DNA from 4 places in the Mesorhizobium sp. M1169 genome. Region 4 is predicted to be linked to each of the others. Evidence: predicted binding sites of a transcription regulator. Region 4 holds the regulator's gene; each other region holds the start of a gene.
The links. The regulator PhoB, encoded in region 4, activates phosphate uptake and scavenging genes when phosphate is short. The targets are predictions, from matches to a motif close to TGTCATNNANCTGTCAT.
Positions count from the first base shown of each region.

Region 1: a site for PhoB is predicted at 649-665, ahead of ppk2 (polyphosphate kinase 2). Genes of this name have one in related genera too.
Region 2: a site for PhoB is predicted at 4,145-4,161, ahead of phnC (phosphonate ABC transporter ATP-binding protein). Genes of this name have one in related genera too.
Region 3: a site for PhoB is predicted at 6,813-6,829, ahead of NKH41_RS29850 (inorganic diphosphatase). Genes of this name have one in related genera too.

Region 1 is NZ_JAMYME010000010.1:44,283-52,186, forward strand. It holds gene NKH41_RS12740 (aldo/keto reductase) at 1-491, opposite strand, end outside; gene ppk2 (polyphosphate kinase 2) at 772-1,692, shown strand; gene NKH41_RS12750 (dihydrofolate reductase family protein) at 1,741-2,388, opposite strand; gene hemB (porphobilinogen synthase) at 2,785-3,816, opposite strand; gene NKH41_RS12760 (DUF8605 domain-containing protein) at 3,903-4,727, opposite strand; gene NKH41_RS12765 (enoyl-CoA hydratase/isomerase family protein) at 4,873-5,916, shown strand; gene NKH41_RS12770 (DUF6163 family protein) at 5,913-6,335, shown strand; gene ldtR (transcriptional regulator LdtR) at 6,538-7,053, shown strand; gene NKH41_RS12780 (L,D-transpeptidase family protein) at 7,392-7,904, shown strand, end outside.
Region 2 is NZ_JAMYME010000021.1:83,026-90,929, reverse strand. It holds gene phnE (phosphonate ABC transporter, permease protein PhnE) at 1-1,032, opposite strand, end outside; gene phnE (phosphonate ABC transporter, permease protein PhnE) at 1,100-2,056, opposite strand; gene phnD (phosphonate ABC transporter substrate-binding protein) at 2,216-3,124, opposite strand; gene phnC (phosphonate ABC transporter ATP-binding protein) at 3,215-4,063, opposite strand; gene NKH41_RS20480 (DapH/DapD/GlmU-related protein) at 4,333-4,950, opposite strand; gene phnL (phosphonate C-P lyase system protein PhnL) at 4,947-5,654, opposite strand; gene phnK (phosphonate C-P lyase system protein PhnK) at 5,824-6,600, opposite strand; gene NKH41_RS20465 (alpha-D-ribose 1-methylphosphonate 5-phosphate C-P-lyase PhnJ) at 6,597-7,568, opposite strand; gene NKH41_RS20460 (carbon-phosphorus lyase complex subunit) at 7,565-7,904, opposite strand, start outside.
Region 3 is NZ_JAMYME010000049.1:27,884-35,787, forward strand. It holds gene NKH41_RS29810 (hypothetical protein) at 1-133, shown strand, start outside; gene NKH41_RS29815 (IclR family transcriptional regulator) at 665-1,198, opposite strand; partial or broken gene NKH41_RS29820 (helix-turn-helix domain-containing protein) at 1,211-1,393, opposite strand; gene NKH41_RS29825 (universal stress protein) at 1,862-2,692, shown strand; gene NKH41_RS29830 (DedA family protein) at 2,934-3,461, opposite strand; gene NKH41_RS29835 (transglutaminase-like cysteine peptidase) at 3,692-4,312, shown strand; gene NKH41_RS29840 (hypothetical protein) at 4,393-4,698, opposite strand; gene NKH41_RS29845 (multicopper oxidase family protein) at 4,993-6,348, opposite strand; gene NKH41_RS29850 (inorganic diphosphatase) at 6,847-7,488, shown strand; gene NKH41_RS29855 (hypothetical protein) at 7,613-7,904, opposite strand, start outside.
Region 4 is NZ_JAMYME010000033.1:35,939-43,842, forward strand. It holds gene NKH41_RS25485 (sugar ABC transporter permease) at 1-438, opposite strand, end outside; gene xylF (D-xylose ABC transporter substrate-binding protein) at 580-1,620, opposite strand; gene NKH41_RS25495 (ROK family protein) at 1,906-3,150, shown strand; gene phoB (phosphate regulon transcriptional regulator PhoB) at 3,160-3,849, opposite strand; gene phoU (phosphate signaling complex protein PhoU) at 3,866-4,573, opposite strand; gene pstB (phosphate ABC transporter ATP-binding protein PstB) at 4,606-5,409, opposite strand; gene pstA (phosphate ABC transporter permease PstA) at 5,406-6,257, opposite strand; gene pstC (phosphate ABC transporter permease subunit PstC) at 6,261-7,250, opposite strand; gene pstS (phosphate ABC transporter substrate-binding protein PstS) at 7,310-7,904, opposite strand, start outside.

The DNA of each region.
Region 1 (7,904 bases), on a different contig from region 4:
TGCCAGCCGGAATAATTGGAGCAGCCGACATAACGGACCTTGCCCTGCGCGACCAGCGTGTCGAGCGCGGCGATGGTTGCCTCAAGCGGTGTCAGGCCATCCCACTCGTGCAGGAAATAGATGTCGATGACATCCGTCCTGAGCCGCTTCAGGCTCCTCTCGCATTCGCGGATCAGATGGTAGCGCGACAGGCCTTCATCATTGGGGCCTTTGCCGATCCGCATGCGCGCCTTGGAGGCGATCAGCACGTCGCCCTTGCGTTTGCCGCCGAGCGCCTCGCCGATGATCTCTTCCGACACGCCGTTCGAATAGACGTTGGCGGTGTCGATGACATTGACGCCGGCATCGATGCAAAGGTCGATCATCCGGCGCGCCTCGTCGAGGTCGGTCTTGCCGACCGCCGAAAACGCGCCGCCGCCGCCGAACGTCATGGTGCCCATGGTCAGCGTTGAAACCTTCAGCCCGGAACGGCCGAGAGTGCGGTATTCCATGTCGTATCCTCACAATTTATCGGGAAAGGGCGTTGCAGACGACAGCCCTCAATGAACCAGCTATTTGTAGGATAATTCGTTCCGCTTGTCGCCCGTTCCGCAGGGCAAGCTCGATCACATCTTGCGGATTGAAACGCACAGCCAGCTCAGTAGTGGCTGCAATAAAACCGTCATTGCCGGCCTATACTAACATCGGTCCAGCGCTTCGATTTCCGGCCGCCGGGCCGGGCGGCAGAGCGCCTGACAGCGGCCGGCAAGGCCTGTAAGCGGAGCAGCGTAAATGACCGAGATAAAACAGAATTCCCCGGCCAGGGACTGGCTGGAAGCGGAACTCGCCGACACGCTGGATGAAGACTATGAGCTGGAAATCTCGGAGCCGGCGCTGTCGATGGAGATCGCCAAGATCTACAAGAATGCACATCCGCCATCGATCGACCGCCTGCAGTATTTTCGCGATCTCATCACGCTGCAATCCGAGTTGATCAAGCTGCAGTCCTGGGTCGCCTATCACAAGAAGAAGCTCGTCGTGGTTTTCGAGGGCCGCGACTCGGCGGGCAAGGGTGGTGTTATCAAGCGCATCACCCAGAGGCTTAATCCGCGCATCTGCCGCGTCGCAGCACTTCCGGCGCCGACCGAGCGCGAGAAGTCGCAATGGTATTTCCAGCGCTACGTTCCGCATCTGCCGGCCGGCGGCGAGATCGTGCTGTTCGACCGCTCCTGGTACAACCGCTCCGGCGTCGAGCGGGTAATGGGCTTTGCCCAGCCGGATCAGGTCGAGGAGTTCTTCCGCGACGTTCCGGATTTCGAACGCATGCTGGTCCGCTCAGGCATTACGCTTGTCAAATACTGGTTTTCGATCACCGACGAAGAGCAGCAGATGCGCTTTTTGATGCGCATCCATGACCCGATGAAGCAATGGAAACTGTCGCCGATGGACCTCCAGTCGCGCGTGCGCTGGGAGCAGTACACCAAGGCCAAGGAAGAAACGTTCGCCCGCACCAATATCCCGGAAGCCCCGTGGTTCATCGTCGAGGGCAACGACAAGAAACGGGCACGGCTGAACTGCATCGACCATCTCCTCAAGCAGATGCCCTATGAGGAGGTGCCGCACGAGGAGATCACACTGCCGGAGCGCGTCTTCAATCCCGAATACGAGCGCCAGGTACTGCCGCGCGAACTGTATGTGCCGGAGAAGTACTGACTAAAGCGGCGAGGAGGGCGCCGCTCCATGGCGGCACCCTGCAACAAGCTAGGTGCGCTCGATGATGACATGCGTGGCCTTCGGCGTCGCGACCTGCTCGCTGCAGCGATAGCCGAGCTTGGGCATGTCGATGCCGGCAAAAAGGCTCTCGCCGGCGCCTAGCAGGACCGGTGAGATCGCCAGATGCATTTCGTCGATGAGCTTTTCCTTGAGATATTGCCGGATCGTAGAAACGCCGCCGCCCAGCCGTACATCCTTACCGTCAGCCACTGCCTTCGCCTTCTCCAGCGCTGAGTGGATGCCGTCGGTCACGAAATAGAAGGTCGTGCCGCCCTCCATGACAATAGGATCACGCGCATGGTGCGTGAGCACGAAGACCGGCACGTGGTAGGGTGGGTTGTCACCCCACCAGCCTTTCCAGCTGTCATCCGGCCATTCGCCGCGGATCGGCCCAAACATGTTGCGGCCGAGGATCCATGCGCCGACATTTTCGAAGCTGCGTGCCGCGAACGCCTCGTCGGTGTCCGTGGTCCCGCCATCCTTGCCGAGGACCATCTTGCGGAAGGTGCGGGTGCCGAACATCCATTCGTGCAGGGCTTCTCCGCCAACACCCAGCGGGTTCTTCAGGTCTTGGTCGGGACCGGCGCCGAAGCCGTCGATCGACAGGGTGAAAGCGCTGACGCGAAGCTTGGACATGAGAGCCTCCTCGATAACCAATTGTGACATGCAAGCAGTTATCGGGGTAGCTTAACTGATTGCATTTTGCAAGCGGTATTTTTGCTGGCGGAGCAATCGCTTCCAAATCATGTTGGAATAACCAATCTCAATGTCGGCGCCGCCCGTCATCCGCCTGCCGGCAGCTTCTCCCTGTATAGTGACGGGGAGAAGGGGCCGGCCGCAACGTCGATGTTTTTGCAACGCTGGAGATTGGTAAAATCTTTTACGAACGCGTCTTTCTCCCTGCCACTTTACGGGGAGAAATACCGGGCAGGGCAACGAGGGGCAGCGTAAACTTGAAGCGATGTCCTGCGGCGTTCCATGTCGCGCTTTGGACGAACGAACACTACTCGATGTAGACGCTACAAAGGCGCATCACCCCTTGAGCATCGCCGCCACTTCCGGCGCGAAGTAGGTCAGGATGCCGTCGCAGCCGGCGCGCTTGAAGGCGAGCAGCGATTCCAGCATCGCCTTTTCGCCGTCGATCCAGCCATTGGCGGCGGCGGCCTTGATCATCGAATATTCGCCCGAGACCTGATAGGCGAAGGTCGGCATCTGCAACTCGACTTTCAGCCGGCGGATGATGTCGAGATAGGGCAGGCCGGGCTTGACCATCAGCATGTCGGCGCCCTCGGCCAGATCCTGCTCGGCCTCGCGCACCGCTTCGTCGGAATTGGCGTGATCGATATAATAGGTCTTCTTGTCGCCCTTGAGCAGGCCGGCGGTGCCGACCGCCTCACGGTAGGGGCCGTAAAAAGCGGATGCGAACTTGGTCGCATAGGACATGATCGCCACATCCTGAAACCCATTGGCGTCGAGCGCATCGCGGATGGCACCGATCCGGCCGTCCATCATGTCCGAGGGGGCAATGATGTCGGCCCCCGCCGCCGCCTGGATGACGGCCGCCGCCGTCACTTGCTCCACCGTTTCATCATTGACGATAATGCCCTCGCGCAAGATGCCGTCATGGCCATGCGAGGTGAACGGGTCAAGCGCCGCGTCGGTGATGATGCCGATCTCCGGCACCGCCCGCTTGATGGCGCGGGTGGCGCGGTTGATGATGTTTTCCGGATCGAGGATGTGCGAACCGGTCTGATCGCGCAGGCCGAGCTCCACATTGGGGAAAGTGGCGATCGCCGGAATGCCAAGCTTGGCCGCGCGCTCAGCCTCCTTGACGGCGAGGTCGAGCGACAGGCGGAACACGCCGGGCATGGCGGCGATCGGTTCGCGCACTTGTCTGCCGTCGACGACGAAGATCGGCCAAATCAGATCGTCGACCGAGAGCCGGTTCTCCTGGACAAGGCGGCGCGACCAATCGGCCTTGCGCATGCGCCGCAGACGCCGGCTGCCGGTGATCTCGTCGACGCTGCGCGCGCCGGCAGGCTTTGCAGGGGTGAATTTGTTCATCGCAAAAACTCCGGATCGGGCGGCTTTTACCACGAGCCTCCGCTGCTGACCAATGCGACACGATTGTGCCAGGGCCCTGTCGGGCGCTATTCTGGTTGGCCATTGCCCGACAGGATCTGCGCAGCACCCCGCATGGCGACGCGGAATGCCTCGTCGAAGCTGACGCCGCGCACTTGCCAATTGTAGCTCTTGCCATTCAAGGCAAGCCGCCAGTCGGCTATCCAGCCCAGTTCCTTGTCGCTCCAGACGATACTGCCGGCGAGCGCCTGGTCGGCTCCGGCCTTCCTGGCAAGCTGGTCCAGCGTCGTGATATCGGCATGGCGCAGGGCCTGGTCGTCAAGCTTCGAGGCCGACAGCAGTGACGCTTCGGGAAACACAATCGGCATGACCAGCGGACCGGTGGCATTGACGAAGGATTCGCGCATCGCCGCCCCGCGCTCATCGTCGGCGGTCAGCACGAACTGCCTTGTGCCTTGCTCCGCCGCCAGGAAAATTGCCAGGCGTGGCCGCTCGCCAAGCCATGGTTTGCTGCCAAGCGCGGCAAGCACCGGATCGATAACGTCAGGCCTGTACAGACAAGTGAGATCATGCGGCCGGTCATGGGTGCCTTGTTCGTCATGGATTGGAATGCCTTCGAGACGGTCGCGATAGCGGAATTCGGCAACGAAGCTGCCGGCCTTGTCGCGCAGCGCCGCCATCTCAGTTCTCTTCGGCAGCCGCTGATCGCCGGACACACGAACCAGCACCGCATCGAGGCAGGCCTTGAAGCCGATCTGCCTGTTGACCTCGCCCTGGCCGGTGACGATGGCCTGCGATTGATAGAGCTCGTCGACGGTTTCGGCCGATACGGGAGGAGTGTTCGCAGCGATCAGGCCGACCACCATAACAGCAAGGCGCGGCAACCAAGGCATGGTTCAACCTTCCGGTTCAAAGCGCCAGCATTAGCACTGGGTGACGCCGACGACCATGCAGCGGATTGGCCGCCGCCATTGACGCGGCCATGCGCCACGCTTTAGCACTTCACTCCCGGCGGGCGCGGGGAGGGATTCTCTGGCGATGGATTTTGGCGGAGGCGACGAGATTCGCTTCGAAAGATTGGGCAGGGCTGGCGTCGTCACGCTGACGCGGCCGCAGGCGCTCAATGCCGTAACCCACCGCATGGTCAAGGCGCTGGACAAGGCGCTGCGCAGTTGGGAGCGCGACGACGGCGTCGACGTTGTCGTCGTCAAGGCCGAGGGCAGGGCATTTTCGGCGGGCGGCGACATCCTCCACATCTACGAAGCCGGCCGCGCAGGAAGGCCTCCGGTCGATTTCTTCGCCGATGAATACCGGCTGAACGCCCGCATCGCCCGCTTCAAGAAACCCTATGTCGCGGTGATCGACGGCATCGTCATGGGCGGCGGCGTAGGTATCTCCTTCCATGGTTCACAGCGAGTGCTGACCGAGAACGCCCAGTTTGCCATGCCCGAGGTCGGCATCGGCTTTTTCCCGGATGTCGGCGCCAGCCATCTGTTGCCGGATCTCGGCGGCAGCTTCGGCATGTATCTGGCGCTGACCGGCAACCGCATCCGCTATGGCGATGCTTTGTGCTCGGGCCTCGCCACCCATACGATCAAGGCGGAGGACCAGGCCGGCTTCCTCGACCGTCTGGCGGAAAGCGGCGACCCGGAATCGGTGCTGCGCGGCTGCTTCATCCCGGCCAGGCGCGAGACCGACAGGCCGACGCTGGAAGCCATCGCCCGGCATTTCGCGCAGCCGTCGCTGGCCGATATCGTCGCCAGTCTGGAGCGGGCAGCCGCTGCCGACGAGTTCGCGGCGAAGACGCTGGCCACCATCCGCACACGTTCACCGACCAGCCTGCATGTTGCATGGCGCCAGATTAGCGCCGGGCAGACGTTGTCGATGGACGAGTGCATGAAAATGGAGTTCCGTATCCTCAACCGCATGCTTGCCGGGCACGACTTCTATGAAGGTATCCGCGCCGCCATCATCGATAAAGGCTCGACGCCGCAATGGCGGCCGGCAGGTATCGATGACGTCAGCGCCGCCAACGTCGACGCCTATTTCGCACCGCTCGGCGAACGGGAACTGAAGCTGTGAGCGAGGTCGCCTCGAGACGCGTGGTGCTGCAGCCCTCGACGATCGAGGTCATCTTCGCCTGGTTCCAGCGCGTCATCGCCGGCTACTGTCTGCTGTTCGGCATCTTGTACTGGATCCGGCTGATCGGCGTTTACCCCGGCCCGTTGTGGCGCTTCGACCTGATGCCGGTACACTGGCAGGTGGCGGCGGTGGTGCTGGCGGTGTTTTTTCCGTTCGCTGCCGCCGGCCTGTGGATGCTGGCGTCCTGGGGGCCGGTGATCTGGTTCATCTGCGCGGTGACCGAGTGCGTCATGTATGCTGGCTTCCCCGAGTTGTTCGGCCACCGGCCGCTGATCGTCGCCTCGCACCTTGCGGTGGCGCTGCTCTACATAGTGTTCCGCGTGGTGATCTGGATCCAGAAGCGGCAACCCCGGCGATAGCAATTCCGGCCAGGATCGTTGGCTAAATCTTTAGGTTAATTATCCTTGCTCGGGTGACCGTCCGTTAAGCCTCTTTCGAAACCCCTTACCGGTAAGCTCTTGTTAGCCTTGGCGTTTAAGTCGAATTTTATGAGTATTCGATAGTGTCGCGATCAAGGTGAAGAACAAAAAATCACCGGGCGACAAACGAGAGGCAAAGACAATGATCAATTCGCGTCCGGCGGCGAAGACCGCCAACGTATCCGATGACCGCCGCGAGGCGATCCGTTCGCTGTACATGGAATCGCTGCAGCTGGTCGAGCGGCTGCATCGCCGTCTGCTTGATGTGATCAAGGACGAATTCGACCGCAACGGTCGCTCCGACATCAACGCCATCCAGGCGCTGCTCCTGTTCAACATCGGCAATTCGGAGCTGACCGCCGGCGAACTGCGCTCGCGTGGCTACTATCTCGGCTCGAATGTCTCCTACAATCTGAAGAAGCTGGTCGATCTCGGCTTCATCAACCACCAGCGCTCGCGCATTGACCGCCGTTCGGTACGGGTTTCGCTGACGCCGAAGGGCAATGAGGTGGCGGAAGTCGTCGCCGGCCTCTACGAGCGCCATGTCGGTTCGATCGAGCAGGTTGGCGGCATCAATACGGAAGAGTTCAAGCAGATGAACCGCGCCCTGCAGCGCCTGGATCGGTTCTGGAACGATACCATCGCCTACCGGATGTAATCGCATCCGCCGCATCTAGATCTGAGGCTGGACTACGGAAGTGCTGCCGCGGAGTGGACCAAAGGCCGGTGCCGAAAAGCACCGGTCTTGCCGTTTCGTCAGGCCGGCCGATCCAAATTCGAGCAACAGCCACGTTGCCGCCATATTCCAATGGAACCGAAGATGCGGGTGATGCTGGGGCCAAAGCCGTGCATTTGTCCTGTGCTCAAGTCACTTCCCATGTGGTTTTACACCGAAGTGATGCGGGCCATGGTTGGCTAATTGTTAAGAAGCCAACTCTAGAGTGCGGGCGAGACCGCCCGGTGGGTTGAATTGTAGCAAGAATGTCTGGAACGTCCATGAGAACCAGTCGCCGTTTCTTCCTTTCAGGAGCCTCCGCGCTCGCAGCCGCAATGGTCGCCGGCCGCGCCAGTGCGCAGGATGTGATCGGGGATATCCTGAAATCCTCGGCGCGCGGCAATTGGGACGACCAATTCGATGCGCGTGCCAGCGAAGGCGGCAAGGTTGCCTCGACGCTGCCGATCTTCAGCCTGCAGACGGTGTCCTTCACCGAGCAGGCGATCATGCAGTATCAGAATATCGTCGCGCAAGGCGGCTGGGAGCAGGTTCCAGACACCAAGAAGCTGCAGCTTGGCGTCGAGGATCCCGATGTGGTGCCGCTGCGCAGGCGCTTGATGATATCGGGCGATCTGGCGCAGAGCGCCGGGCTCTCGGAAGCGTTCGATTCTTACGTCGACTCGGCGCTTAAGCGCTTCCAGTTGCGGCACGGCTTGCCGGCCGACGGAACCACGGGCAAATATACTTTCGCGGCAATGAACGTGTCGGCGCCGGTTCGGCTTGGTCAGCTCCAG
Region 2 (7,904 bases), on a different contig from region 4:
CTTGTCGTCGATGTTTTCGAGGCCCTCCGAATAGACTTTGCCGAGCGTGCCGATCTCGGTGAAGAAAATCGCGGCGCTGCCGGCAAGCGGGCCCGGGCCGAAGGCGCGGGTGAAGAACAGCGCCCAGATCAGCATGTCGACCGAACGCATGAAATCGAAGAACCGCTTTAGCACCTGGCTAAGCAGGCCGCTCGGGGTGATGTTGCGGGCGGCGAAGAAGGCGAGCGGGAAGGCAACGATGCCGCCGAGCAAGGTGCCGAGAAACGCCATGACGATGGTCTGGAACAGCTTCGTCCAGACGTCGCCATGCTGCCATTGGGCGTTGTTCCAGATATTGTCGGCGGCCAGCGCAATGTTTGATGTGCCCGGCTTGAGCTGGGGTCCGGACATCAGCAACGAGACCACCTCGCCGGGCGACTTGCCGAAGAAGGGCGAGCGTGTGTCGAAGACGAAATTCGCCCAGCCGAGGAAGCGTTTGCGGATCTTGACGCGATCGACGGTTATGCGGACCTCGCCGGCAAAGCCCATCCTGGCGACGATCTCATCGTCATGCGCGGTGATCCACTCCGGCACCGGGCCGGATATTACCGGTTTGCCGCTGGTCAACGACATCGGCACCGCCTGGCCATTGGCGACAAGCGTCGCTTCGGCCTTGTCGAAGGTGACCGATTTGGCCCGGCCGTCGATCAGGACGGTGTAGGAGCCGTTGGCGTTGGTGATGACCCAATCGGGATGCGGGTCTTCGCCGAGCGCCGAAAAACGCGGGTATCTGGGTGTGATGCGAGGCTGGTCGAGACGGAATTCCGGCTGCAGATCGTAGCTGATCCATTGCGTCAGGAAGAGCGGCAGGCGCTCCCAGTGCGATTCCCTCAGCACTTGCGGCAGGCTGAAGAACCACAAGGCGTAGAGGAGATAGAGCAGGATGCCGGTGAACAGGACCAGCGGGCCGAAGCGTTTGTACAAGGGCCGCCGGAACACTTGGGGAAAGCGCTCCTCGATCGACCGCATTTCATCGGCGGTCAATGCGGCCATGGGCAGTCTTCTTGTTGATTTGCCATGATCTTTTCCAAAAACCGGAATCCACTTTTTGGGATCATGGTCAGGCACCCATCATGAATGCCTGCTCGCCGACGAGCTTGCGACGAAGCCAGGCGGAAAACTGGTCGACGAGGAAGATCGTCGTGAACAGCAGCAGCACCAATGCCAGCGTCTTGGCGCCGAAGCCGCGCGAGATGGAGAGCTTCAGTTCCTCGCCGATGCCGCCACCGCCGACCGCGCCGATGATGGTCGAGATACGCACATTGATCTCGATCCTGAGCAGCGTGTAGGACATGAAATTGGGCAGCACTTGCGGCAGGCCGGCAAAGCGCACGCGCTCGAACCAGTTGGCGCCGACCGCGCGCAGGCCTTCTTCGGCGCGCATGTCGATGTTTTCGTTGATCTCGTAGAAGAGCTTGCCGAGGGCGCCGATGGAATGCAGGCCGATGGCGACAATGGCTGCGACCGGGCCAGTCGAGAGGATAGCTGCGAACAGGCCGGCAATGACGATCTCGGGGAAGGCGCGAAGCAGTTCCATGAAGCGCTTGACGACGAGCCTGAGCACCGGACTCGGCGTCAAGTTGCGCGCGGCGATGAAGGAAAAGGGCACCGCAAAGACAAAGCCGATGAAAGTGGAAACCAGCGCCACGTTAAGCGTGGTGAGCATCAGCTCGAAATATTCGGGTAGATAAAAGCCGCCCCAGAGATAGACGCGGCCAAGCGGGAAGTTGAACTCTTGGCTGCCCTTGTCATGCGGCGATGCGATGTCGAACAGCGCCCGCCAGACGTCGTTCCAGTCCTTGGGAACAAGCCAACTAAGGAAATCCAGTATGTGCGGCAGCCGATCGAAGAAATGTCCGGCATTGGCCTCGTCGGCGAACCACATGGCTGTGCACATGGCGACAAGCAGTGAGCCGATGCCGAGCGCCGTGTAGAACCGTCGCAAGGACGTCTGGCGTCGCCAGGCGTCTGCTGCCTGCCGGACCGCGTCTGAACGAATTGTAGCGGCGAAGGTCATACGGGGTCACGAGCGGACACACAAAAAGGGCGGCGACCGCATCGGCCCGAAAGTCGACTTTCGGAAAGCACGATGCGGCATCTAAGTGTTAGAGCGTACTTTGTGCGTCCAAGTGGACGCACGTCGCTCTAATGGACACCGTCCTTTTCGAAATTGTCGTCAGCCGCCGATCGCGGCTTTGCGGGCTTCGACGATGACGCTGTAGAAGTCCGGCTTCACCGGAACATAGCCGGTGAAATCGCCGCCTTCGATGGCCTCGAAGCAAGGCTTGTCCTTGGCCGGCAGGCCGGTGAAGAAGTTGGCGAGCTTGGCGCTCATGTCGCCGCCGAGTGCGGTGCGCACGACCAGCGGGCCGTTCGGGATCAAGCCGGAGCGCCAGACTTCAACGAAATCGTTGGGGTCCACGGCGCCCTTGGCGACTTCCTTGTGGAAGGTGCCGGAGGTGTAGCCGTTCTTGAAGTCGCCGATGCCCGAGGAGTCGTCAACCGCAACATCGACCTTGCCGTCGCGAACCGCGAGAAGGTTGTTCTCGTGGCCGCCATTGAACTGGGTCGAGGCGAAGAAGGTTTCGTTCGAAGCGCCGGTGTCCTTCGGGATCTGGGTCAGCGGGATCAGGTAGCCGGAGGTCGAATCCGGGTCGGCATAGCCGAGCTTCTTGCCCTTGGCCGACTTGATGTCGGTGATGCCGGACGACTTCAGCGCAAGGCCGATCGAATAATAGCCGGTCGCGCCGTCGGTCTGCTGGGTGGTGAGGATCGGGGTCACGGCGTTCGGATCCTTGAGGTAGACGCTGGCATAGCCCGACGCGCCAAGCTCTGCGAAATCGAGCGTGCCGCCGAGCAGGCCCTGGATAACGCCGTCATAGTCGGCGGCCGGGAACAGCGAGACCTTCTCGAAGCCGAATTCGGACTTCAGGTGATCGGCGAGGCACTGAAAGTTGCGCAGCCGGTCCGCTTCGTTTTCACCGCCAAGGATGCCGATGCGGAATTCCTTGATATCCTGGGCGTGAGCGGCGCTTGCCGCGATGGCGAGCAATGAAACGGCGCCAAAAACCATCTTCCTGAACATTATCTCTCTCCTGTTGGTCCCGGCCTCGCGCCGGTAGCGTTCGAATTTTTTGACAGGTGCCTTTGACGCGGGCGGGCGATCGGGCCGTTCTCAATATCCCGGGAATGCGGGCTCGAGCGGTCCGGCGGATGCAGCGATTTTCTGTTTGATGGCGACACTGGTGGAGGTGATGGCCTCGGAGATTTCGCCGCCATTGCTGTCGGCGCCGTAGACCATGCGCACGGCCTCGCGGTTGAGGGCTTCAGGCGGGCCGTCGAAGACGACCTTGCCGGCGGCCATGCCGATGATGCGGTTGCAGTAGGTGCGGGCCGTATCCAGCGTATGCAGATTTGTGATGACGGTGATGCCCTCGCGCAAATTGATATCCTGCAGCGAATCCATCACCACCTTGGCGTTGAGCGGATCGAGCGAGGCAATCGGCTCATCCGCCAGCAACACCTTCGGCTGCTGCATCATGGCGCGCGCAATCGCAACGCGCTGCTGCTGGCCGCCGGAAAGCGTGCCGGCCGGCTGCAGGGCGGTGCGGGCGATGTCGAGGCGCTCGAGGGCTGCAACCGCCTCGGCGCATTCACCGCGGGAGAACATGCCAAATAGGTTGGACAGCGTCGAGCGGTGGTTGAGCCGGCCGAGCAGCACATTGGTCAGCACATCGAGGCGCGGCACGAGATTGAACTGCTGGAAGATCATGGCGCAGTCGCGCTGCCATCGCCGGAGCGGCGAGCCGCGCAACCCGGAGACCTCGACGCCGTCGAACAGGATGGATCCCTGGCTGGGATCGATGAGGCGGTTGATCATGCGCAGCAGCGTCGATTTGCCGGCGCCGGAGCGGCCAATGATGCCGACCATCTGGCCTTGCGGAATCGCGATGTGAACATTGCTGACGGCGGTGTTCTTGCCGAACCGGCGGGTGACGCCGCGGATTTCGAGCGTAGCTGACATGGTGCAGGCTCCAGTCCAATCGCAATTGAAGGTCTGTTTACCCTGGCTAGCGCAGCCGCATGAACCTGCGGTGTCGGAACGATGTCAGTTTTGTTACTGCCCACAGCCTGGAGCGGGGCGGGATCAACTCGGCGCGAGAAGCTCGAATGGTGAATGGTGAATAGTGAATGGTGAATGGTGAATGGTGAATGGTGGCAAGAGAGGCTTCCCTGAGCCTCGAAACCTGTCCGCTGCCCCCATTCACATTCACCATTCACCATTCACGACCCTCAGCCGCCATATTTCTCCAGAAACGCCTCCGCCGACAATTCCCGAAAATCGTCGAGCGCGGCGCGCAGCCTTGCATGGTCCCAGTCCCACCAGGCGAGCGCCTGGTAGCGCTCCGCGGTGCGGCGGTCGAAGCGTTCGCGGATCGGCTTGGCCGGCACGCCGGCGACGACGGTGTAGGGCGCGACGTCCTTCGACACCACCGCGCCGGCACCGACCGCAGCGCCATCGCCGACGGTGACGCCGGGCAGGATGGTCGAGCCGTGGCCGAGCCAGGTGTCGTGGCCGATGGTGACGCGTTTGGCGCGGCGCTTGGCGAAGAATTCGCTCTCGTGCTCGGCGTCGTCCCAATAATCCGAGGCGCGATAGGTGAAATGGTGCAGCGTCGGCCGCCAGGTCGGATGGTTGGTAGCGTTGATGCGCACGCTTGCGGCGATGTTGGCGAATTTGCCGATCGTTGCGCACCAGACGCCGCAGTCCTGCATCATGTAGGAATAGTCGCCGAGCGTGCTTTCGGAAACCCGGCAGCGCTCGGCGATCTCGGTCCAGCGGCCAAGCGTCGAGTTCTCGACTTCCGCCGTCTCGTGGATCAGCGGCGCCTCCGACAGTTTCCTGGTCATGCGGCAATTTTTCCGGCGGCGAAGGCGGTCACGTCGATGATACGGTCGGCCACCGCCTCACGCACGTCGTGATCGTGGAAGATGCCGAGCAAAGCGACGCCCGCCGCCTTCTTGGTGGCGATCAGGGAAATCACCACGTCGCGGTTCCTGGCGTCGAGCGAAGCGGTCGGCTCGTCGAGCAGCAGGATCGGGTGCTCGGTGATGAAGCCGCGCGCGATGTTGACGCGCTGCTGTTCACCGCCGGAGAACGTCGCCGGCGGCAGCGCCCAGAGCTTCTCCGGCAGGTTGAGCTGCGCCAGCAAGGCGCGTGCCTTGCCGTGCGCGACCTCGCGCTCCTCGCCGCGCTCGACCAGCGGTTCGGCCACGACATCGAGCGCAGAGACACGCGGCACGGTGCGCAGGAACTGGCTGACATAGCCGATGGTAAGCCGGCGCACGGCAAGCACGGTGCGCGGGCTGGCGGTTGCGAGATCGATCAGCCCGCCCTCGTGCTGGACGATGATCTGGCCTTCGTCGGCGGCATAATTGCCGTAAAGCATCTTCAGGATCGAGCTCTTGCCGGCGCCGGACGGGCCGCCGAGCACGGCGCATTCGCCGGCCCTGATCGCGAACGAGACACCGGCGACCACCGGCAGTTTGATGCCGTCGCGCAGATGCATGGTGAAGCTCTTCGCGACATCGGAGACAACGAGCGGGGTTGCCATCAGAGGGTTCTCCAATCGTCATTTGTCTGCGGGCCGGAGTACCCCCACCTTCGGTCCGACCTCCCCACAAGGGGGAGGTAGGGCGCCGGCGTTTTACCCTCCCCCTTGTGGGGAGGGTCGCTGCGAAGCAGCGGGGTGGGGGTAGGTGCCAGGCAAATGCGTCCCATGGTCACACCTGCAGGATCGAGGACACAAGCAACTGGGTGTAGGGCGCGCGCGGATCGTCGAGGACGCGGTCGGTGAGGCCGCTTTCGACGACGCGGCCGTCCTTCATCACCATTATGCGCTGCGACAGCAGACGTGCTACGGCGAGATCGTGGGTGACGACGATGGCCGCCAGGCCGAGATCGGTGACTAGGCCGCGCAACAGATCGAGCAGGCGCGCCTGCACCGAGACGTCGAGGCCGCCGGTTGGCTCGTCCATGAACACCAGCCGCGGCCCGGTGACGAGGTTGCGGGCGATCTGCAGGCGCTGGCGCATGCCTCCGGAAAAGGCGCGCGGCTCGTCGTCGATGCGGTCTTCGTCGATCTCGACACGCGACAACCAGTCGACCGCGGTGGCGCGGATTTTTCCATAGTGGCGGTCGCCGACCGCCATCAGCCGCTCGCCGACATTGGCGCCGGCCGACACCGTCATGCGCAGCCCGTCGGCCGGGTTCTGATGGACAAAACCCCAATCGGTGCGCATCAGGAAGCGGCGCTCGGCCTCGCTCATGCGGTAAAGTTCGCGAAACTGGCCGTCGCGCATCCGGTAGCTGGCGGTGCCGGAGCTGGGCAGCAGTCGAGTTGACAGGCAGTTGAGCAAAGTCGTCTTGCCGGAACCGGATTCGCCGACCACCGCCAGCACTTCGCCCGACCAGAGGTCGAAAGTGACGTTCTCGCAGCCGACGCGCGAGCCGTAGAATTTGGACAGCGCCGAAACGCGCAGCAGCGGTTCGTCTGTCATTGCTTCTCCTTACCCTCCCCCTCGTGGGGAGGGTCGGCGCGTAGCGCCGGGGTGGGGGGTGAGGCGGTGGCAGTACCCCCACCCGCGCCTTCGGCGCGACCTCCCCACAAGGGGGAGGTAGGGGCGTTGCGCCGCCTCTCGCAATGATCGGTATCGGAGCAGACGAACATGTGGCCGCCATGGTCGTCGAGGATGACCTCGTCGAGATAGACGTTCTCGGCCGCGCACAGCGCGCAGGGCTGGTCGAAGGTCTGCACCTCGAACGGATGGTCCTCGAAATCGAGGCTGACCACATCGGTGAAGGGCGGCAGCGCGTAGATGCGCTTTTCGCGGCCGGCGCCGAACAATTGCAAAGCCGGCGAACGGTGCATCTTCGGATTGTCGAATTTCGGCGTCGGCGAGGGATCCATCACATAGCGGCCCTCAACCTTGACCGGGTAGGCGTAGGTGGTGGCGATGCGGCCATGCCTGGCGATGTCTTCGTAGAGTTTTACATGCATCAGACCGTATTCCTCCAACGCATGCATCTTGCGCGTCTCCGTCTCGCGTGGTTCGAGGAAGCGCAGCGGTTCGGGGATGGGCACCTGATAGACCAGCACCTGGCCGGCACTCAGCGGATATTCGGGAATGCGGTGGCGCGTCTGGATGATGGTCGCCTTGGCCGTCTCGGTGGTGACGGCGACATTGGCGACCTTCTTGAAGAAGGCGCGGATCGAAACCGCATTGGTGGTGTCGTCGGCGCCCTGGTCGATGACCTTGAGCACATCGTCCGGGCCAATGATCGAAGCGGTGACCTGCACGCCGCCGGTGCCCCAGCCATAGGGCATCGGCATTTCGCGCGAGGCAAACGGCACCTGGTAGCCGGGGATGGCAATGCCCTTGAGGATGGCGCGGCGGATCATCCGCTTGGTCTGCTCGTCAAGATAGGCGAAGTTGTAGGTGGCGATGTCCGCTGGTTGTGCACTCATTCCGCTGCCTCCTTCTTTTCTTCGGCCTTGCCGGCATTTTCGCGGGCGTCGTGCTCGGTGCGCATGCGGCGCACGAGGTCGAGCTCGGCCTGGAAGTCGACATAATGCGGCAGCTTCAGATGCTCGACGAAGCCGGTCGCCTGGACATTGTCGGAATGCGAGATGACGAACTCCTCATCCTGCGCTGCGGCGATGACATCCTCACCCAACTCCGAGGCGCGCAGCGCGCGGTCGCATAGCGCCATGGCCATGGCCTTGCGCTCGCTCTGGCCGAAGACGAGGCCATAGCCGCGGGTGAATTGCGGCGGCGCCTTTGCCGAGCCCTTGAACTGGTTG
Region 3 (7,904 bases), on a different contig from region 4:
CGAGGCGCGCCGCTGCCTCCTAGGATTTCGGATCCCGCTGCAAGACAAGTGTCCAGCATTCGCGCGCGGCCGGGGCGTCGCCTGCCTGATCAAGGGTACGTGCTCGCTCGATGAGGATTTCCGCCTGCAATGATAGCTTGGCTGCGCGATCCAGCTGTTGCAACGCCGCTTCAAACCTGCCTTCGGCCCGGGCAATCCTGCATGCCAGAATCAAGGCAGGCACATTGTCCGGGCGAACGGCAAGGCTCGCTTCGATGCGCGCGCACGAGCCCCCGGCATGTCTGCCCTTGCGAACAGGAACGCCGCCAGAAGATGGCAAAGCGCTGGATCGCCCGGGTGCTGCCCCAGGCCCAATGCGCACAGATGCATCGCTTGGTCGTGATTACCGGAATTGAAAGCAGCCACCGCCCGGCGGATCAGATCGCCACTATCGCTTTGATTGTGCGCGTTGTTGCTCGGACGCTCACTGGCAGTCATGTCCTCAAGCGCCCGATGTCGATTCCAATCATGTTTGGCGGGGCCGCTTGCCATGAATCGAGCAGAGTAGCCGATTTGGAGCCTCGCTTGTCATCACGCTTAACCGCTTCCAAAGGCAAGAAGGCCACAATCCGCCCCAACTGCTGCTCCCGTGCCCTTGGGCACACACGCTCTAGTGACGACCATTCTATGAGCGCGCTTGTAAATATTGGCTACTCGCAAGGGATGTCCATAGGCGTTCGTCAAATTCCAGCAAAAGCGGTCTCATGTTGACCAGCTTTTCCGGTGTAAATCTGGTCAGCGGTCCAGAAACAGCCAGCGCTCCGGCCAAGCCCTCGCTGCCTGAAAAAACCGGTACGGCCATCGTCGCTGTTTCAGAATCTCCCTCCCCGAGCGATACAAACGGAATCTTCGCCATAAGAGCTATTCGCATTCTAGGCTTAGCGAGACTAAACCGAGCAAGCACTTGGCCAGCTGCATGATGGTCAAGCGAAAGCACATCGCCCTCTCGGATTTGATCCCGGATCAAATGGCGACAGTCTGCACGAAACAGGCAAATGCTGCGATTTCCCTCCTTTCGAAAAAACGATGCGCTTTCATTCGCCCGTTCAACAAGGCTCAAAAGGAGAGGCCGAACGAAGGCCTCCATCTTAAAACGACGACGGTAGAATGAGCCCAATATCATCGGCGTAGGGCCGGCAGCAAAGCGCTTGTCCGCCATGCGAACAATGTAGCCACTCCGGACAAGGGATTCCGTTAACCGAAGGATCGTGCTTTTGTAGAGGCCTGGTCTAGAAGAAATCTCGGCCAAGCTTAAACCTTCGTCGCGCTCTGTGAAGCACCCGAGGATCGAAAGCGCGCGATCGACAGCTTCAACCCCTCCCGCTCTTGTGTCTGCTTGGAGCCTGCCGGACATAATGTAGGGAGCACAACACTGGCGCGTCGGTTGCGGCAGGCTGCGTTACAGCTTCGCTAGGCATCCAGGTTTGGCCGGTATCCGGATTCAGGAAGGATGATCGCAGAACGCGGATCTCCAGATGTCAAACCCCGATGGTCCCCGGCGCGGATCGTGAACAGCGGAGTTTCCGCCACATCCTCGGCTGCCGCTACTGTCAAAACAATGCTTGCGGGCGCCACTGCGCTCATGGCAACAAACGGGCTAATCTTTGTTGACATTTCTCGTCATCGATGCCTGCCATTATAGCCACGACCGTTCAGGACGGAATCGATGCGGCGCAAGATCGCCTTGGAATATCGAGGTAGGCGATAGCGAACCTCGGTCGTCTGAGTATTTTGGCGGGCTGAACTAGGAGGCTTGAGGTGTGTAACACGCGTTGGGCCATTGGTCGCTCGACAGCGGCCGAAATCATGGAGCTGAGGTTTGATGAATAAGATTGCCTTACTTCCTCTGGTGACGTATCCGGAAGCGAATTCCACCAAAATCGCCTTAAACGCAATCGCGGTGGTCAAGCACATTGGCGCGGCGCTTCACGCATTAACGATCAATGTCGATATCCCGGGTATTTCCAACCCGGTGTCGAGATACTTGATCAACCTTCCCGAAATGATCCGGGAGACAGAAGCGACCAGCCGCAAGCACGGGCTCGATTTGCTGGAGGCATTGAAAGCTGAAGCGGCACGTGTCGGATCGTCCCTGACAACCGAGGAGATTGCTGTTCAGCCGGCATCTGTCAGCGATGTTGCGGCAGTGAAGTCACGCTATTTCGATTTTGCTTTGATTGGGTTGGAGCCAAATAACCAGACTGCGCGCATGACCGTTGACGCGGTTCTGTTTGGTTCGGGCCGACCGACCATAATTCTGCCGGAAAGCGCAAATGTTGGTGCAATCGATCATGTTATCATCGCTTGGGATGGGAGTCGCGTTGCGGCCCGGGCCGTTGCCGACGCGTATGAGTTTCTGCAATGTGCGGCAAAGATAACCGTACTGACGGTGACAATCGAAAAGCCGCTGCGCGATATTGGCGAAAGCCTTGCTTTAAGCCTGAGAATGCGTGGCCTTCCCGCTGAGGGAGTCTCAATCGATACGGAAGATCGCCCCATTGGCGTTACGCTTCAGGAGCGCGCTGTCGGCATGGGCGCCGATCTGCTTGTCATGGGTGCGTACGGCCATTCCCGGATGAGAGATTTTGTCGTGGGTGGCGCAACCAAGGGCGTTCTGGGCGATCTGCGCCTGCCTGTCCTTTTGTCGCACTAGAAATCTGCAAATCTGGCCTCGAGTAGCGGCGGCAAGTTGGCTCCTACGGTTGCGCCAGCGGCATCAAAGGAACCAGCTACGAGTTCAAGACGAAACCGTGCCTAATTCTCTTGAGTTGCGGATTGTTTCGCCTTCGAAATTCGAATTCGAACTGAACTGGGGAGCATACCCGTTCGCGCCGCCTACGATTGATTCCTGCCCTTGCCAGAGGCAGACAATGACGGTCCGCCTTTGGTGCCCATCAAATCCACGCCTGCAGCCATTTGAGGCCGAAGGCGCCGGGAGCCAGAATACCTGTGGCCCAGACGAAGGCTGAGGTGATGTTGGCAATCTGAAACGTCAAGGCGGGCATCTTACAGATGCCCGCCGCCAATGGCACGGATGCGCGCAAAGGACCGAAGAAGCGCCCAAAGAACACCCCGGCCACCCCCCATCGCTCGAAGAACAGGTGACCGCGCGGAATGAGGTTTGGATAACGTGACAGGGGCCAATAGTGCGAAACCCCGTTTCCCAACCGCGTGCCGATCCAGAAGGACAGCCAGTCCCCCAATGCCGCCCCAATGGCGGCGGCAAGCCACAGGGGCCAGAATGCGATACCGCTTTCGCCGATGAGAAAACCGACACCGATCAGGATCACGGTTGCAGGCAACAACAGAGAGATGAACGCCAGCGATTCCCCAAAGGCCAGCACGAGCACCAGCGGAACACCCCATGCTTCATGCGTCCGGATAAACGCGATCGTCGCTTGCGTGACCTCATCGAGGCTCATTCATCACTTTCCAATTCGCACCAAGCGTGACCGACGGTTGACATCTCACCATATCGGTCCCTCTGGCAAAGACCTGCCGCGCAGGAAACCGAAATCGTGCAGACGTGTAGCGGCCGAGCAACGCACACGGCGCAAGTAACCATTCAGAAGGATCTTCCTCCCGCTCTGATTGACAGAACCCACGGGATCGACCTTAACTCATTCTTAACAAAGGTGGTTGGGCGGGTCGGATGAGTTCCTCACGAGTGCGGTTGTGCGCACGGTTGGGCGGCGGTGCGGTCGTTGCAATCATTGCGATAATGTCCACGTGGTCGGCGGCGACGGCTTCACAGTCGATGCCGATCGGTGGCTTTACCTCGCAGCCGATCGGTCACTACGATTTCTGCAAATCCCATCGGGCCGAATGTGAGATCCGCTCACGCGACAATGGTCCGGAGCACATGACCGGAAAACTCTGGCGGCAGATTACGAGCGTTAACCTGACGGTCAACAACAACGTCAAGCCGATGAGCGATCTCGACCAGTACGGACAGGACGAATTCTGGGCTTATCCGGACAGTGGTTTCGGCGATTGCGAAGACTATGCGCTGGAAAAGCGTCGCCGTCTGATAAACCGCGGCATTCCTGTGTCGGATCTGCTGATGACGGTTGTTCGCAAGCCCGACGGCGAGGGTCATGCAGTGCTGACTGTTCGTACCGACACGGGCGACTTCATCCTCGACAACCTCACCGACACGGTGCGCCGCTGGGACCAGACCGGCTACCGCTTCCTGAAGAGGCAAACCGGCACCGACACGGGGCGCTGGGTCTCCCTCGATGGCGACAACCCGCTGGTCAGCGCAATCAAGTGACGGTAGTGTAACAGTTCACCCCAAAGTTGACGCCTTGCCGAAAGAGATCTCTGTGGCTGATGCGCAGCCTGCTCTTCGTCTTAGGTCGGAGTGTTCGTCGTTGTTAAGGCTTTGTGTCCGGCTTCGCCTGATTGCTGCTCGCCCCCTTCGACGAGCACACTCAATGGTGCTGTCGCCTCCGGGCAGCCGCTCTGAATTTTTTTCCATGACGAAATGTTGAGAACCATGTCGCATTGCGCGAGTTCCGGTCCAGACGGCAATTGCAGACAGGCGAATTCACCGTGATGGAACGTCCGGCCGTTGGCGAGGCACTGACATTCTGCCCGCGCGGGCGTTGCAACAAGCGCCACGAAAACCAGGATGCAAGAGGCATGGAACGTCCTCATGCGAAATCATAGCACGATCCGGAGCGGGCGCCAGATCGCCCAGCATGAGCTACAGCGCCGTGATGATGACCAACGCAATCGCGACCGCGGTGGCATGGGAACCGGCGTTGGCGAGCGAGCCCGGGAGGCCACTCAGCAGAGGCTCGATCAGATGCACAGATCAGCACCCGTCGCCGGCCGCTCCGGCGCCCGTGAGCAGTAGCGCCATTAGTGCGGCGAGAACTCGGACGCTCCGCCTCGCCCAATTTCGACCCTCTCACGCCCTCGGCAACGCAACCCTGGATGAGGACCGGGTCATTCCACACGCAAATAACCGGTCAGGCCGCTCTTCTGATGTTCAATGACGTGGCAATGGAATGCCCAATTACCCGGATTGTCAGCGACCAACGCCACTTCCATCACTTCTTGCGATTTAAGAAGGGCCGTATCTGTTACAAGCGACGCAATTTTGCGCTTGTCGGAGCGTAGCAGACGGAAAGACATACCGTGCAAATGGATCGGATGATCGTTCGGCGTTTCGTTGCGAAGGCGCAGAACATAGCTTTTGCCTCGTTTTAGAGCCGCGAGCGGATCAACTGGCCCCGGCGCGTCCCCTCGCCAGGCGACGCGGTTGATCGACCAGAAGGTGTAGCCGAGCGTGCCGCAAACACCCGGCGCCGGCGCATCACCATTGGGCGACCAGCCAAAGACAAAGTCCATTGTCTCGGGATCGGCAAGATCCGGCTCCGGTACGCGATTCGGCCGCAGCGGCTTGAGTTCGCCAAGCGTCCGCCCCGCGCTGGCGCCGATAGGCCGGAATCGGACGAGAACGCGAGGTCCCTTGGCTGTTCTGAGATTCAGGCTGACGATCTCGTCTTCGCCATCAGGCACGCGGAGGGCGACATCGGCGCGCTGGCCGGGCGCGATGACAATGCCCCGAGGCGCAACAGGCTGCGGCAGCGGGTTGGCATCAAGAGCGATCACTTTGGCCGTTCCGCCATCGAGGTCATAAGTGCCGATACGGGTGACATCCGTGACTGCCAAACGCAGGCGCACAAGGCTGCCCGCTGGCAGATCGTAAATCGGGGTGACTTCCCAATTTACCGTCGAGACCGTACCCAGCGTGCCGCCGCGCGCAGCGTTGCGTGCCTTGAACAATTCGATGAACTGGCCGTCTTCGCCGAGACGGAAGTCGCGTATATTGAGCGGCAAATCCTGGTCGAAACCGGCATCTTCGTCATCTTCGACAACAAGCATGCCTGTCAGACCGCGGGCCATCTGATCGAGCGTGTTGCAATGCGGATGATACCAATAGGTGCCGGCATCCGGCGGTGTCAGAGTGTAACGGAAGCTTTCGCCCGCCGCGATGGGACGCTGGGTGAGATAAGGCACGCCGTCCATGGCATTGGCGATGCGCAATCCATGCCAGTGCACACTCGTCGCTTCATCGAGATCATTGACCACGTCTATGGAAAACGGCCTACCTCGCAATAAACGCAGAGTGGGCGGCGGCCCGCCCGCACCGAAACTCATCATCCCTTTGGTGACGGTGCCGGGCAAAATCGACCGACTGATCGCTGAAACCCGCAAGGTCAGATCGGCTGCTACGGCCCTGCCGGCAATCAGCCCGCCTGCAGCGCCGACAGCTACTGCTGCCGTGCCGCCCAGCAAGAATCCCCTGCGCGACATTCCCGACATGAAGCAGCCCTTTCAGTGGAGTATAGCGGACGTGGTGTTGTTGTCTCTTCGTTCACGAATTTCGAACCCTGGCAATGATTCAAGGTCAAGGTGGCGTAGTCTCCGAAGGACTTCAACTGAAGTTGGAGTTTCACTTGCTTTTTGATGATTGCCACACAACGTCGCACTGAGCCGCGAGGCGTCTACGTGGCAGCTCTCGCCGAACGGCGTGTTGTGGGTGTAGCGTGCCCGATTGGCAGGAGTTACGACGCAAGCTATCCCCTTGCCGGAAATGGGCTCGCCTGAAATAGCACATTTGAAGCGGCCACCGTCTCTTAAACGCCCATAAACGCAAACGCCCATAGACGCTCATCACTCGTCAGCGCTCTATCTCGGCCCATTTCTGCTCGCCGCAGGATCGGTGCAAATACGGTCATCCAATTTCAATAACGGAACCCTGTAATGCTGCCGTCACATACGGTGGCTAGGCGGATGCAGGGCGCCCTGCCCGTCCAACCTCTGGAGACAACCATGCGCGCTTTGCCGACTGTCATGGCGCTTGCGGCCCTGCTGGGCACGCAGCCCGCTTTCGCCGAATTCGTCACAGCTTTCGATTTTCCGCAGCCGAAAGACACCAGCGAATTTTACACGGTTATCGAGATTCCGGCGGGAAGCATCACCAAATATGAGATCGATGCCGAGACAGGCCATGTCGTCGTCGATCGATATCAGTCCATGCCGGTCGTCTATCCGGCCAACTATGGTTCCGTTACCAGTTCGTTGGGCGGCGACGGCGACCCGTTGGATGCGCTTGTCTTCACCCGGGAACCCGTTGTGCCCGGTGCTCTGATCAAAGTCCGCGCCATCGGCGTGCTCAACATGGTCGACGGCGGCGAAGCGGATGACAAGATCATCGCTGTGCCGGCTACGGATATCGATCCGCAATATGACGGGGTCAAGACCATCGATGATCTTCCGGCCATCGAACGACAGCGCATCGAGGCATTCTTTCGAGTTTACAAGCAGCTACCTGAAGGCCGCAAGGCCGTTGAGCTGAACGGCTTTGGTGGCGCCAACGTCGCCATCGACATGGTTGGCAAAGCCATTGAAAGCTACCGGAACAAGAAGGACTGACAGGAAAGCAGAATCTCAACAGGAAGCTCATCCATAGGGCTGGTTCCTAGCGGTGTTGGAACACCGCTAGGGTATGCGTTGGGCTTGCGTCGCACTGTTGGATGCGCGCAAACTGCGCTTCGCTTTAGCTCCGGGCGTTTGCTGTTGATAAAGCCAAATCGTTGGCTTTATCTCCGCCTTCGCCTGGTTTCTGCTCGTCCCCTTTGACAGGCAAGCCAAACGGCGCCGTCGCCTCGGGGCATCCATCCTGAATTTTTTTCCATGACGAAATGTTGAGAACCATGTCGCACTGCGCGAGTTCAGGACCTGACGGCAATTGCAGACAAGCGATTTCGCCGTGATGGAAAATGTGGCCGTTGGCGAGGCACTGGCATTCGGCCCGCGCGGGCGTTGCAGCGAGCGCCGCGAAAACCAGA
Region 4 (7,904 bases):
GGCCAGTGCCAGGATCCAGATCCAGGGATTGCCTAATTGCAGACCGATCATTCGCACCAGGAAATGCACCTGCGCAAAGCCCATGACCACGCCGATCAGACCTTCGGCGGAACCGACCGACAGGTCGATATTGCGCATGACGATAACCAGCACCATTCCGGCGGCCATTATGGCCACGGCGGAAGTCTGCACCGACAGGTTCCAGAGATTGCGTGGCGTCAGGAAGGTCCGGCTGTCGAAGTCGAACGGATTGACGCCGAGCCGTACGCTGGAAATGACATGCAGACCGACCCAGATGACCAGCAGCGCGCCGACCATGCCGAGCATGCGCGTGTCGAGTTCGGTTGCCTTGAGAAATCGGGCAACGATGCCGAGCTCGGATTCCCGTGCCCGGTCTGCCGTGCTGTCGACCGGCGTGTTGGACGTCGTGTCGGTCATGATGTTTCTCCCGCCGGGTTGCCGTCTGCCGCGGATGCCGGAAGCAGCCTAGAAGTTATCCGCCGGAAGCGGAAAAACAACTCTTGTTGAAAAACGCCGCGGCGAGCGGCCGCGGCGTTCGGACTTCTCGGAAACGTCGGCTCAGTTGCAGACTGCAACAGTGCCAGCCGTCACGCCGGCGCAGACCTCTTCTTTCTTGATCCAGCCGGCGTCGATGACGACGTTGAGGTTGTCCTTGGTGATGGCGACCGGGGTCAGGAACAGCGACTTGACGGTATTGCCGCCGGGCGTGGTGAAATCCTTCACGCCGGCAATGTCGGTCATCTGCTTGCCGTCGGCGAGCTGCGAGGCGATCTCGGCGGCATTCTTGCCGAGCTCGCGCGCATCCTTCCACACCGACACGGTCTGTGTGCCGAGCGCGATGCGGTTCAGCGCGGCGTGGTCGCCGTCCTGGCCCGAAACCGGAACCGATCCGGCCAGCCCTTGCGCTGTCAGCGCGGCGACGACGCCGCCGGCAGTGCCGTCATTGGCCGCGACCACGGCATCGACCTTGTTGTCGTTGGCGGTCAGGAACTGTTCCATGTTCTTCTGAGCGTTGGCCGGCAGCCAGCCGTCGGTATAGGCCTCGCCGACATTCTTGATCTTGCCGCTGTCTATTGCCGCCTTCAGCACCTCCATCGAACCGGCAAACAGGAAATCGGCATTCGGATCGGAACCCGAACCCTTGATGAAGACATAGTTGCCTTCCGGCTTCACCTTGAAGACTTCCCGGGCCTGCATGCGGCCGACTTCCTTGTTGTCGAAGGTCAGGTAAAAGACGTCCTTGTTCTCGATCAGCCGGTCGTAGCCGACAACCGGAATACCTTCGTCCAGCGCCTTTTGCACGGCCGGCCCGATGGCCGAGGCGTCCTGCGCCAGGATGATCAGTGCGGTGGCGCCCTGCGAGATCAGGCTCTCGACGTCGGTGAGCTGCTTGCCGGGGTTGGACTGTGCGTCGGCGGAAATATACTTGTCGCCTGCGGCCTCGATGGCCGCCTTCATTGCGGCCTCGTCGGTCTTCCAGCGCTCTTCCTGGAAGTTCGACCAGGAAACGCCGATGACCTTGTCTTTAGCCTGCGCCACCGACGCCAGCGCCAGCGTCATGGCGACACCCGCCAGAATGGCGGTCGTGAATTTCTTCATCATATCCTCCCTGCGCCGCGTACGGCGTGACCAATTGGCTCAAAGACCAGCTTAGAAGCTCTAATTTTTTCGAGCCTCGAAAAAATACTGGCCCGATCTCCGGCTGCTGTCAACATCGATTCTGATGGATTTTGATGACTCTGCGAGTTTTTTCGAGCGTCGGAATAAACGATGACAGCGCCACCTGCATCTGACACTATTTGCCTCATCCGACACTATTTGTCGGACATTACCGACGGCTTCCGGTTCATGAGCGGCCGCGGCAACCGGGAGGAAAGCAAAACAATGTCGGTCGGAATCCGCCATGACGATTTGCGCCGGCGCAACCGGGCGATCGTGATCTCGGCGGTGCGCCGGGCCGGCCAGCCATCGCGTACTGAGATCGCAGCTACCACCGGCCTCAGTCATTCGACCATATCGGCGATTTCTTCCGACCTGATACGGGAAGGCATCCTCGCCGAGAGCAAGCCAAGTGAGCCCGTTTCGTTGAAACGCGGTCGTCCGCAAGTCGGCCTCGCCCTCAACCCGGAAGCGGCGGCGGTGCTGACCGTGGTGTTGTCGCTGAATTTCCTTTCGGCCGCCATTATCGACTATACGGGACAGGTGGTCGCCGAGGAACAGCGCCGGCTGGACACGCTGACTATGCCGCGCGACGAGCTGATCCGTGAATGCATGGCCATCGTCCGGCGCCGGCTGCAGGATCCAGATCTTGACGTCCGCAGTGTCGCCCGCATCGCCCTGGCGATTCAGGGCATTACCGACTCCCCTGCACGCGCCATGCTGTGGTCGCCGATCACGCCGCAGACCGACATCGCCTTTGCCGACATGCTGGAGGACGAATTCGGCATCCCGGCAACGGTGGAGAACGACTGCAACATGATGGCGGTGGCTTTGCGCTGGCGCAATCCGGATCGCTATCGCGATGACTTCATCGCCATCCTGCTTTCGCATGGCATCGGCATGGGGCTGGTGCTGAAGGGCGAACTGTTCACCGGGACGCATTCCTCGGGCGGCGAATTTGGCCACATGATCCATCGTCCGGGCGGCGCGCTCTGCCGTTGCGGGCGGCGCGGCTGCATCGAGGCGTATGCCGGCAACTACGCCATCTGGCGCAACGCCAGGCAGATGAGCGAAGACAGCGAACCGGTCGCCGACGTCAGCGACGCCGACATGCGCGCACTGGCGGCCCGGGCGCGCGAGAAAGATGGGCCGGAACGCGAGGCCTACCGCAAGGCCGGCGAAGCGCTGGGTTTCGGTCTCGGCTCGCTGTTCGCGCTGATCGATCCGGCACCGGTCGCGATGGTCGGCGCCAGTGCCGCCGCCTTCGATCTGATCGAGCCGGCCTTGCGGAAGGCAATCGCCCAGACCGCCGGCGGCCAGCATTCAGGCTCGATCTCCTTCGATACAGAGCCGAACGAATTGCCTCTGATCCGCGAAGGCTGCGCGATGCGGGCGTTAAGCTTCGTCGACCAGGAGATTTTCGCGCCGGGCGCGCAAATGAGGCCCAGCGTCAGAAAGAACGTAGCCTGACCAGGCGGGTCAATCTTCCCTGATCGCATAGCCGGCGCCGCGGATGGTGCGGATGACATCCGGCATCCGGCCGTTGTTGACGGCTTTGCGCAGCCGCCCGACATGCACGTCGACGGTGCGTTCGTCGATGTAGATTGTCTCCCCCCAGACATTATCGAGTAACTGGCTGCGCGAGAAGACACGGCCCGGATGCCGCATCATGAACTCGAGCAGCCGGAATTCGGTCGGCCCGAGCCTGATTTCGCTCTTCTTGCGATAGACCCTGTGCGATTCGCGATCGAGCACGATGTCGCCGACCTTCAGCACGCTGGACAGCACTTCCGGCTTGGCGCGCCGCAGCAGCGCCTTGACCCTGGCCATGAATTCCGGTGTCGAAAACGGCTTGACCAGATAGTCGTCGGCGCCGGTCGAAAGACCGCGCACCCGGTCGCTCTCCTCGCCGCGCGCGGTCAGCATGATGATCGGCAGCCGCTCGGTTTCGGGGCGCACCCGCAACCGACGACAGAGCTCGATGCCGGAAACCGCTGGTATCATCCAGTCGAGCACCAAAAGGTCGGGCACATTCTCCTGCAAACGGATCTCGGCTTCGTCGCCGCGTGTCACCACCTCGACCTGGTAGCCTTCGGATTCGAGATTGTAGCGGAGCAGCACACCCAACGGCTCCTCGTCCTCCACCACCATTATGCGTGGTGCGATCATCGGCTGGGCACCCCCATCATGTCACCGGTGCGGACATTGTCGTTTCGTCCTGCTTCGGACGATTGACCGGCAATTGCTCGCCGGTCAGCACATAATACGCATTTTCGGCGATGTTGGTGACATGGTCGCCGATCCGCTCCAGATTCTTGGCGCAGAACAGCAGGTGCGTGCAAGCGGTGATGTTGCGCGGATCTTCCATCATGTAGGTCAACAGCTCGCGGAACACGGACGTGTATTTGACGTCGATGCGCTCGTCGGCGGCACGCAGCTTGGCCAACGCGGCCGCATCGCCTGCAGCATATTCCTCGATGACACCCTGCACCTGGATGAGAACCAGCTGCGCCATCGCGTCGATGGAATGCGACAGGTCCCGCGGCGTGGCGCTGAGGCCGACCGCACTCACGCGCTTGGCGATATTCTTGGCAAGGTCGCCGATGCGTTCGAGGTCGCCCGCCATGCGGATCGCTCCGACCACATGGCGAAGATCGTGGGCCATCGGCTGGCGTTTGGCGATCAGGGTGATGGCGCGGTCGTCCAGTTCGCGTTGACGCGCATCCATGATGGCGTCGTCGGAAACGACGCGTTGCGCCAGCACGTTGTCGGAATTCAACAGCGCCTTGGTCGCCCCGCCGACCATCGAACCGGCGAGGTCGGCCATGTCGCGGATCAGCTTGCTGATCTGCTCGAGATCCTCGTCGAAAGAAGCGACTGTGTGTTCGCCCATGGTCCTGTCCTCATATGCATGATCGGAACGGCTCAGCCGAAGCGGCCAGTGATGTAGTCCTGCGTGCGCTTCTCGCGGGGCGACGTGAATATCTTCTCGGTCCGGTCGAACTCGACCAGTTCACCCAGATACATGAAGGCCGTCTGGCGCGACACGCGCGCCGCTTGCTGCATGTTGTGGGTGACGATGACGATCGTGTAGTCGGCTTGCAATTCGTCGATCAGTTCCTCGATCTTGGCAGTCGACAGCGGGTCGAGCGCCGAAGCCGGTTCGTCGAGCAGAATGACTTCCGGCTTCACCGCCACGGTGCGGGCGATACAGAGCCGCTGCTGCTGGCCGCCGGACAGGCTCAAGCCGCTGGCGTTGAGCTTGTCCTTGACCTCGCTCCACAGCGCGGCGCGCTTCAACGCCTGTTCGACGCGGCCGTCCATCTCGGACTTGCCGAGGTTCTCGTAGAGCCTGACGCCGAAGGCGATGTTCTCGTAGATCGACATCGGGAACGGCGTCGGCTTCTGGAACACCATGCCGATCTTGGTCCTGAGGAGGTTGAGATCCTGCGACCGGTCGAGAATGTTCTTGCCGTCGAGCAGCACCTGGCCCTCGGCCGTCTGTTTTGGGTAGAGCTCATAGATGCGGTTGAACACACGCAGCAGCGTCGATTTCCCGCAGCCCGAAGGGCCGATGAAGGCCGTGACACTGCGCTCAGGCAGCGACAGGCTGATGTCCTTCAGCGCCTTGCTCTGGCCGTAGTAGAAGTTGAGGTTCTTGACCTCGATCTTCGTCTTCTCGGCGACCGTTTCGGCCATCGTCATGTCTGGGGACAACATCTGTGTCATCTGTCCTCTCTGCGTCCGGTAAGGCTGCGGGCGAGGATGCTCAAGCCCAGAACCGTCAGGGTGATTATGAGTGCGCCGGTCCACGCCAGTTGCTGCCATTCCTCGTAAGGGCTGAGAGCGAACTGGAAGATGGTCACCGGCAGGCTGGCCATCGGCGCGTTGATATTGCTGCTCCAGAACTGGTTGTTGAGCGCGGTGAAGAGCAGCGGCGCCGTCTCGCCGGAAATGCGTGCTATCGCCAGCAATATGCCGGTGACGATGCCGGACAATGCGGCGCGGTAGGCGACCGAACGGATCACCACCCAGCGCGGCGCGCCGATCGCGGCACCGGCTTCACGCAACGCGTTCGGCACCAGGTTGAGCATGTCTTCAGTGGTGCGCACGACCACCGGAATGACCAGGATGGCAAGCGCAACGGCGCCGGCAATGGCCGAGAAATGCCCCATTGGCCGTACCATCAGCTCATAGACAAACAAGCCGATGATGATCGACGGCGCCGACAACAGGATGTCGTTGATGAAGCGGACGACGGTGGTGATGCGCGAAAAGCGTCCATACTCGGCCATGTAGGTTCCCGCCAGCACGCCGACCGGCGTGCCGACGACAACGGCGATGATCGTCATCAGCAGGCTGCCCGCGATGGCATTGAGCAGGCCGCCGGCCTCGCCCGGTGGTGGCGTCATCTCGGTGAAGACCGCGAGCGAAAGCCCGGCTGTGCCCTTATAGACCAACGCGCCGAGAATGAGCGCCAGCCAGGCAAGCCCGATGCCGGCGGCGACGACGCAAAGCGCCATCATCACCGAATTCCTGGCTTTGCGGCGGCTGTGGAGCGATGAGGATGTCGACATCGGTCAGGCTCCCGTACGGGCGTCGATCCGCATCAGCATATAGCGGGCGGCGGCGAGGATCAGGAAGGTGATGACGAAGAGGATCAGGCCGAGCGAAACCAGCGAGGAGGTGTAGAGGTCGCCGTCGGCCTCGGTGAATTCATTGGCGATGGTCGCCGAGATCGTCGTGCCCGGCGCGAACAGGGAGGCACTGATGCGATGTGCGTTGCCGATGACGAAAGTCACCGCCATGGTTTCGCCGAGTGCCCGGCCGAGGCCAAGCATGACGCCGCCCATGATACCGATGCGGGTATAGGGAATGACCACGCGCCGGGTCACTTCCCAGGTCGTGCAACCGATGCCATAGGCCGATTCCTTCAGCACCGCCGGCACCGTATCGAAGACGTCCTTGGTGATCGAGGTGATGAAGGGCAGCACCATGATGGCGAGGATCAGCGCCGAGGTCAGAAGGCCGATGCCGTAAGGAGGGCCGGCGAAAAGGCTGGATAGTCCCGGCACGCCGTGGAAGATGTTGATGATGAAGGGCTGTATCGTCGTCTGCAGGAACGGCGCGAACACGAACAGGCCCCAGATGCCGTAGATGATCGAAGGAATGCCGGCCAACAGCTCGACCGCTATGCCGATAGGACGCCTGAGCGGGCGCGGGCAGAGCTCGGTGAGAAAGATTGCAATGCCGATGCCGATCGGAACCGCGATCAGGATGGCAATGGCCGCCGTCACCAGCGTGCCGTAGATCGGCGCCAGTGCGCCAAATTTTTCCGTAACGGGATTCCAGCTCTCAGTCGTCAGGAAAGAAAAACCGAACGACGACAGCGCCTGCCATGAGCCGGCAAACAGCGAGATGGCGACACCGCCGAGGATGACCAGCACAAGAATTGCGGAAGCGCGGGTGAGTCCGCGGAATATGGCATCTGTGAGCGCGAAGCGCCGCACAGTAGCTTCCCTGGCCCGGGCTGCTGCAGCTGATGGCACGGCATCGGAAGCGATGGTCATTGGGTCCTCGCGATTAAAGGCAACAGGGAGGGCGCCGTCGACGCCCTCCCTGGAGGAGATTACATAGCCGAGTAGAGCGGCTTGCCGTCGTCGCCGACGACTTCCTTGGCCCACATGGCCTTGACGCTCTCAACCACCTTGTCGGGCATCGGAACGTAGTCCAGCTCGCCGGCCATCTCGTCGCCCTTGTCGTATGCCCAGGCGAAGAATTTGAGCGCTTCGCCGGTGGTCGCGGCATCATCCGGCTTCTTGTAGAGCAGGATCCACGTTGCCGCCGTCATCGGCCAGGACTCGGCGCCCGGCTCGTTGGCGAGGATGACGCCATAGCCCGGCTGCGAGCTCCAGTCGGCATTGGCCGCTGCCGCCGAGAACCCCGCCGCGGTGGGCTCGACCTTCTTGCCGTCCTTGTTGATCATATCGGTGTGGGTGAGCTTGTTCTGCTTGGCGTAGGCATATTCGACATAACCGATCGCGCCGCCGGTCTGGGAGACATTGTTGGCAACGCCCTCATTGCCCTTGGCGCCGATGCCGACCGGCCATTCCACGGCCTTGTCGACGCCGACCTTTTCTTTCCAGTCCGCGCTGACGTCGCCGAGGTAATAGGTGAAGTTGAACGTCGTGCCCGAACCATCCGAACGGTGAACGACCGCGATC